2 regions of the Eubacterium sp. AM05-23 genome follow, and region 1 is predicted to be linked to the other one. Evidence: riboswitches for the same ligand, from Rfam matches in the RefSeq annotation. Region 1 holds a riboswitch; the other holds the start of a gene.
The links. Region 1 has a riboswitch for cobalamin ahead of DW091_RS07065 (ABC transporter substrate-binding protein). Riboswitches for the same ligand answer to the same signal wherever they lie in the genome.

Region 1 (3,418 bases):
GCCGCGATAAGCAGAATGGCGCCGGAGAGGGCAGTGAGCGGGATGAGCGCGCGGTAGTCGCCGCCGATTAGAAGCCTGGCGATATGCGGGGCCACCAGCCCCACAAAGCCGATCACCCCTGTAAAGCTGACGATGGCCGATGAGATGAGCGTGACCGCAATGCCCGAAAACAGCCGCAGCCGCATGACATTCACGCCCAGCGCCACCGCACTTTCGTCCCCGGTGGACAAGAGGTTGTAATGCCAGGCAAAACGGACGATAAACGGAAAAATCAAAAGCAGAATCACCGAGACCACGATAATCTGCTCCCAGGTGATCTCCGAAAGGCTGCCAAAGGTCCAGTGGACAATGGCGGACAGCTGCTGCTCGTTGGCCACATACTGCATGCTGGCGTTCAGGGCTGAAAAGAAATAGTTGAGGGCAATGCCGATCAGGATGATCGTGGTCTTGCCCATGCCCTTGGCCGAGGCGATGCCGTACACCATGGCGGCACAGATAAAGGCGAACACAAAGGCCATCACGACAGTGCCTACCTGATTGCTGCCAAAGGGCATAAACCCGAAAATAATGGCCAGTGAAGCCCCAAAGGCCGCGGCGTTCGAGAGCCCGGTGGTAAAGGGGCTCGCCATCTTATTGCCCGTGATGGCCTGCATGACCAGCCCGCTGATGCCCAGGCCGATACCGGAAACCAGCGCCATGGTAATGCGCGGCAGGCGCAGCTGCATGAGCACTGTGAGCTCGGTCTGGTTCAGAGCCGTCGCACCCATAAAATGGCCGCCGGGCAGCAGGGTCGCGAATACCCGCCCTACAGTCACGTTGGCGACGCCGACAAAGCAGCTGGAAAAAGCAGCAATGATCAAAAGGATCACTGCTGCCAGCATCAGCGCCGCTCTTTTTTTATGATAGGCCTTTAATGACTGCTGCTTTTCCATCGCTATTGGTGCTTAACCTGGAAAACATGCCCTTCTACCGGATCGACCCCCTGAATTTCCATCCATTCGTCAAAGATGGCGTCAGGGTCAACATCCTTCATCTGTTCAGGGTATAACCATTTCGCGGTATAAACCGTCCCGATCATTTTGCCCAGTCCGCCGGCGCAGAAGCCAGTGGTCACATAGAAGTTGTCATTCTGGACCGCCTTTAAATCGGACCAGCCTGCACGGCTCAGCATTTCGCTGGAGATGGTGCTGTAGTCCTCCGCTGTCGGCGGCGTGTAGACGCCGGTATTCTTGAGCGCCGGGCCAGAGGAGGTTTTGATGATGAGGTCCGGGTCCTCCATCAGAATCTTTTCCGGGTCAATGGTCTTGCCGGTAATGGTGGGGTCGCCAAAAATATTCACAGCCCCGGCATTTAAAAGCATGCTGTTCCAGCCGTCATTGCTGGTCCCTGGTATACAGGTGGTATTCGGGTCGCCGTATTCCCAGTACACCTTTTTAGTGCCTTTGACGTCCTTAATTTTTTCGGCCACCATGTCCATGTTATCCTGGTAAAATTTGGTGAGCTTTTCGGCTTCCTTTTCCTTGCCGAACAGCTTGCCTAAAATCTCAATTTCCTTGGGCAGCTCAGCGTTGTTATAGCCAGATACCACCACCACCTGAATGCCGAAGGGCTCCAGTTTTTTGATGTCTTCCTCCCAGGTTCCGTTGTCCGGAGTAATGAGCACCTGAGCGCCCAGCTCGGCGATCTTTTCATAGTTCAGCTCGCTCTGGCCCTTGCCGATGACATTATCCGGGTCGAACTGGCCCCAGTACACACGGTCCTGAGCGGTGTTCTTATCCACAGCCACCACCTTGTCGATGGCGCCAATCCCTCGGATCAGCTCCGAATTGTAGCGGTTGGCCACCACCACCTTTTCAAGGGGCTGGGGAATGGTTACCTCACGGCCCGTATCGTCCACGACGGTAATGCTCTCCGCCTTTGCTGAATCCCCGCTCTGGCTGCAGCCGGCAAATACCGGAACCAGCAGAAGCAGCGCGCACACAAGCGCAATGATTTTCTTTCTCATTTTTCCCTCCATTAAAAATAAAATTTATGTCAAATCCTCGCGGATATCAACATCTTTCCATAAAACAGGCTCCCTGACTTTTCGGCAAATAAAAAAACCGATAAGCACTCTGCTCATCGGTCCCATTTTCCGAGATTTCGTTTGTTCAAACACGCCGCTGCATAATCCCCCTGCACGCATTTCTTCTTTAAGGCAGGTCTCCTGGCTTACAGCTCGTCCGCGGCCTGCCTTCCCGGATCGCTCCAGTGGCTTTCAGGCTTTGTCCCTGTTTACAGTGATGGGTTCGCACCGGATTCGCACCGGTTTCCCTATTCTCTTATTGCTAAGCACCTCAAAGGCTATTCAATTTTTATCATTATACCTGCTTCTATTATACTTGTCAATATGCAATCGAACCGATTTATTTTCGGACGATAAGGCTCCAGTGCGCGCTGTAATACTGCGGCTCCTCTGGGTTATAGACACAGGATTCTTTCAGGCTGTCCTCAAGGCACCAGGCTTTAAAGAAATGTTTGATGTCTTCCAGGTCCACATAGAGGTGGGGCACGCCCGTCTCCGTATCGCTCTTTTCCGAGAGCAGGGTGTTGGCGTCAACGCGCCGGCGGCTGTCTGCCTGCCGGTAGCCGTAGGTGCTTTTGGAGATGAGCGTGAGGAACAGCTCGCCCCCAGGCTTTAACACCCGGCGGATTTCCGCCAGGGCGGCCTGAAAGCCCGGAATATCCGTATGGTAGATGACATTGTAGGCCATGGCGCAGTCAAAGGTGTTGTCCTCAAAAGGCAGGTCCAGCATATCGGCCACGCAGGCCGTGAGGGGGATCCCCTCCTCCCCGGCCCATTTTCTGGTGTGCTCGACGCCGTACGCAGACAGGTCGGCGGCGGTGACCTCAAAGCCCTTTTTCGCCATATAAACCGCGTGCCGCCCCAGGCCACAGCCCAGGTCCAGAAAGCGCAGGAAGCCCTTCGCCTGCCACCGCTCCGCGAGATAGGGACTCTCCACACAGGGGATGAGCCAGTAATCCGACTGGTTTTTCTCCCAGTTCCATGCCTTTGATTTCATTTTTTCCTCCTTGCATATATCGGCTTAATCTATAAAATGCGAACACATCTATTTCGCCATACCGACTTTTTATATCAGGCCGTTCTATTTTCTCCCGTGGCTTGTTTCCGGGGAGACGCCTTTTTCCTGAATTGTTCGCTGTCACTTATTATGCTGAATTTATTTATGCAGTTGCTATTATTCTTTGATTCTGTTATACTTACTCTTATAAATGGTACTTTGAATCCGATCATATTTTAATTAAACGGTATCACGTCTGATCCGCTGCTTAAGGATATCCTGAATTTTCAGTGACCATAATATTTTATCATCGGGGGTGAGACCTATAATGAAAAGGAATAAAATTCGGATTACAT
Region 2 (3,418 bases), on a different contig from region 1:
CTCATAAATCTTCAAAGCATTTCCACACGAAATTCCCAAAGCAAGTTCCTGACTTTCACAGTAGCGGTGGAGCTGTCAATGGTCATGCCATTTTCTTCCTTGTGCCTTTGGGTCAATTATTTTTCTGTCAGATGAATTGTATCCAATAATCTTTTATATGCTTTATTATATCGAATCTTACGTCTAAAATCAAGCTAAATGTTCACAAAATCAAAATGTCTCTCAACATCTTTAAATGCACTTATATCGATTCAACGGTTTGCCTATAATATTGCGCCTATTTTATCGGGATAAACACCTGAATAATTTTTCCCCTGTAATATTCAAAGCACAGCTTGTTCTCTTCAAAGATTATTTTTCTTTCCTCGAGCCATTCTGTGAAAATGAACTGCCACATTTTTCGTACGGATGCTGCCAGCTGAGTGGTTGAAAAAGGTTCAGGCGACTCAATCGAAAAAGTTGCATACTTCGCATCTGGTAAAATAAGTTCTTTAAATCCTCTGGGCATTGGCTCATTCCTATTTGAAACAATCCCATAAAAATAGGACAGCTCCCCGCTTGTTTCATTTGGATTTACCCAAACTCCAATCTCCCCACGATGGGCAAACTGGTTATGATAATCCGCATACTGGCTAAAGTCGATATTTGACCAGTAAGCGCCATCCTTACAATAATTAAGCGCATCAACCCCTGTCGGTGCATACTCATACCCAATAAGCCTGATTTTCCTGCTTTCCATAATCTGCGGCTGCATAGACTGGTTCCCTCCTTGTTTTAACTTACGATAACGGGTTGCACTCAGTCCAAAATGTCGCTGAAACGCTTTTGCAAATCCTGCTTGTGTCTCAAATCCGGCGTCCTGCCCTGCCCGCGCGATGGACTCGCCTTGTTCAATCGCTTGAGCTGCTTTCTCCAGACGCAATATTCGAATATAGACACCGGGCGGTACACCAAAATAGGCTCTGAACATATGTGCAAAATGATAAAATGAATAGCCGAATTTTTCTGATAAATACTCAGCGGTTAACGGCTCGTTTAAATGCGCTTCAATGTATCGGCGGCATTCTTCCATTGTTTTCTGGCTGTTCATATTTCATCATCCTTGTCTATAGTATAACATCATTAAGAAACATTTACTTTTCCATTCTTGCTGACTTTTCATATAATGCGTTTTTTATCTCACGATTCCTTTTCCACAAAAAGGACAGCTGCTGTTTCCGCTTGGAATGATTTCACAGCATTCGATGCAAATTCTCGGCGTTCCTGGGTCCCGTTTTTTTTTACTGGGAACGGCATATCCCGCATGATGTACTACTTTTTCTCCTATTTCAAAATAATCCAAAAGATTTATGCTCACTGGTCCTCTGTAAATATAGCTCTTGGTAGAAAACACTGATTTTATGACAAACGTATGGCAAACCTTCTTTTTTCCATATTCATCAACGATCATCTCTCTCTTAATGTCCTCGAGCCTTCCGCTAAAGGTTCTATCATTTACAGAACTTACGATTCCTTCATCATTTCTTCGTCTCATTGCTGGCATTTTACCCCTTTACTCCTTGTCTCATTTTTACTGCGCCAATCATAAAAATAAAAAAAGCTCCTGTTTACACTTGACCAGTGCAAAACAGAAACTCTAACTCGCTGTAGAACGTTCGCTTTCTTATCTTGTTCTCAGAACCCGACTCGTCACTGAAAATGACACACGGTAGCGCGACTATTCAGGATTCTCACCTGATTTCCCTCGAACAAGCTTTTAACTTTACTTAATTTTATTTTAACACGCTTATTTTATTAACGCAAGCCTTAACTTAAGAAAAAACAGATACTGCTTTTCACAGTACCTGTTTTAAATCGTATTTTTGCTTATTGTTCTTTATGTTTTCGGCTTATCGCAATGCCGCCCAGACCAATAAGAGCCAACATAGCCACACAGATAAGCACACTGTTTGCAGTATCTTCTACAATGCCTGTCGCAACGTTCTTACCTGTGGCTTCCACATTATTTTTGGCCTGCTCGCCATCTGCTTTTTGGGGATCCTCACCCTGGCTTTTTACTGCTAACGCCAATTGCGCATTTTTCAAAGCGGTCATAACTTCATGGATCTGCGCTTCGGTTGCGTTGGGATCGCTGTACACTGCCTTTGCGGCCTTCAATGCTTTGTTGAAAGCTTCGACGCTGGCTTTGGTATATTGATCGGTGTTAACTTTTTCTGCCTCTGCAATCATATTTTTCAGTTCAGTTTTATCACCTGCGGCTACAAGAGCTTTCATAGTGCGGTCAAGCTCTGCCTTAGCTGTTTCCACAAGGTTTTGTTCTTCCGCTTTGATGTTCTGATTGTCCATCAGTCTTCTGGCGGCTTCCCGTGCTTTAACAAATGGCTGCCAGGTTTCTTCTGTATAGGTGCCTGTCAGCGCTTCTGCTTTTTCCAGGCTTTCTGCCAGGCCTGTTTTATCGGCTGCGGGAACCAGTGTCTTGATGCTATCGGACAGTTCTTTTGACATTTTCTGCATCGTGTCTACGTCAGCTGTCTGAGTATCCAGAGCTTCTGCCCTGCCTAAGATGGTATTTACAGCCTCTCTGCTGTCTTGAGTGTAATTTTCTGACAACACTTTCTTAGTTTCCTGGATTTTTGTATTCAGATCTTTTTCAGCATTTTCAAGGGCTTCTATCTCAATTTTAGCGGCTTCTAAATGAGAAAGGCTGAGGACAGATGCCCGTTGTTCCTCTGGCATTTTTTGATATTTTTCAAGAAGTGCGTTGAGCGCGTCCCTGTCCTGAAGACGAACGGCTTCATAATCCGCAAACCGATCTTCGGCCTCCTGTTCGAATTTTTCTACGGCTTTAACTGTATCAACCCAACTGGTATCACCCTTTTGGGTCGCTTCGATATTTTCAACGACTTTATCGGTCGCTTCCTGGCTGAGTGTCATGTCTTCAATGGCTCTGAGCGCACGGTCATAGGCCAGTTTAAGTGCTTCGCTGTCTACGGTGTTTTCATTTAAAGCGGTGGTCTGTGGCGTATTCAGCGCCGCTGCCGCTGCGATGAGCGCATCCTTATTGGCGATGGAGACCAGAGGCTCGGAGCTTCCGTAGTCCTTGCCGCTTAAATCTTTTCCATAACCACAGTAAGTAAACATCAGACGCATGGTATCGCCATTTTCAGGCTGATAGGCGGCAATCCCGTAAGGCATCTCAACATTATTGACGTAGTACATCCAGCCGCTTTCCTGGCTGTATGAGAACTGGCCGAGGGCATTGTCTTCATATTCGTTGCCAAACGATTTGGCCGCATTCGTATCTGCGCCGTTCAGCTTTTGAACAATATAGGCTGGAATCTTAATTTTATCGCTTCCTGCGTCTGCACCTTTGATGGCTTCCAGATAGGTATCCTGCCCTACAAAGTTTTCTGCACCA

Region 2: linked by a shared signal. The riboswitch ahead of DW091_RS19335 (hypothetical protein) and the one ahead of DW091_RS07065 (ABC transporter substrate-binding protein) in region 1 are both predicted to bind cobalamin.

The regions. Positions count from the first base shown of each region.
Region 1 is NZ_QUDF01000004.1:242,140-245,557, reverse strand. Features, by position in the region: gene DW091_RS07070 (iron ABC transporter permease) at 1-932, opposite strand, end outside; gene DW091_RS07065 (ABC transporter substrate-binding protein) at 935-2,005, opposite strand; cobalamin riboswitch at 2,179-2,354, opposite strand; gene DW091_RS07060 (class I SAM-dependent methyltransferase) at 2,406-3,062, opposite strand; gene DW091_RS07055 (hybrid sensor histidine kinase/response regulator) at 3,391-3,418, shown strand, end outside.
Region 2 is NZ_QUDF01000021.1:30,106-33,523, reverse strand. Features, by position in the region: gene DW091_RS19340 (AraC family transcriptional regulator) at 278-1,090, opposite strand; gene DW091_RS19335 (hypothetical protein) at 1,175-1,543, opposite strand; adenosylcobalamin (AdoCbl) riboswitch at 1,624-1,768, opposite strand; gene DW091_RS19330 (Ig-like domain-containing protein) at 1,867-3,418, opposite strand, start outside.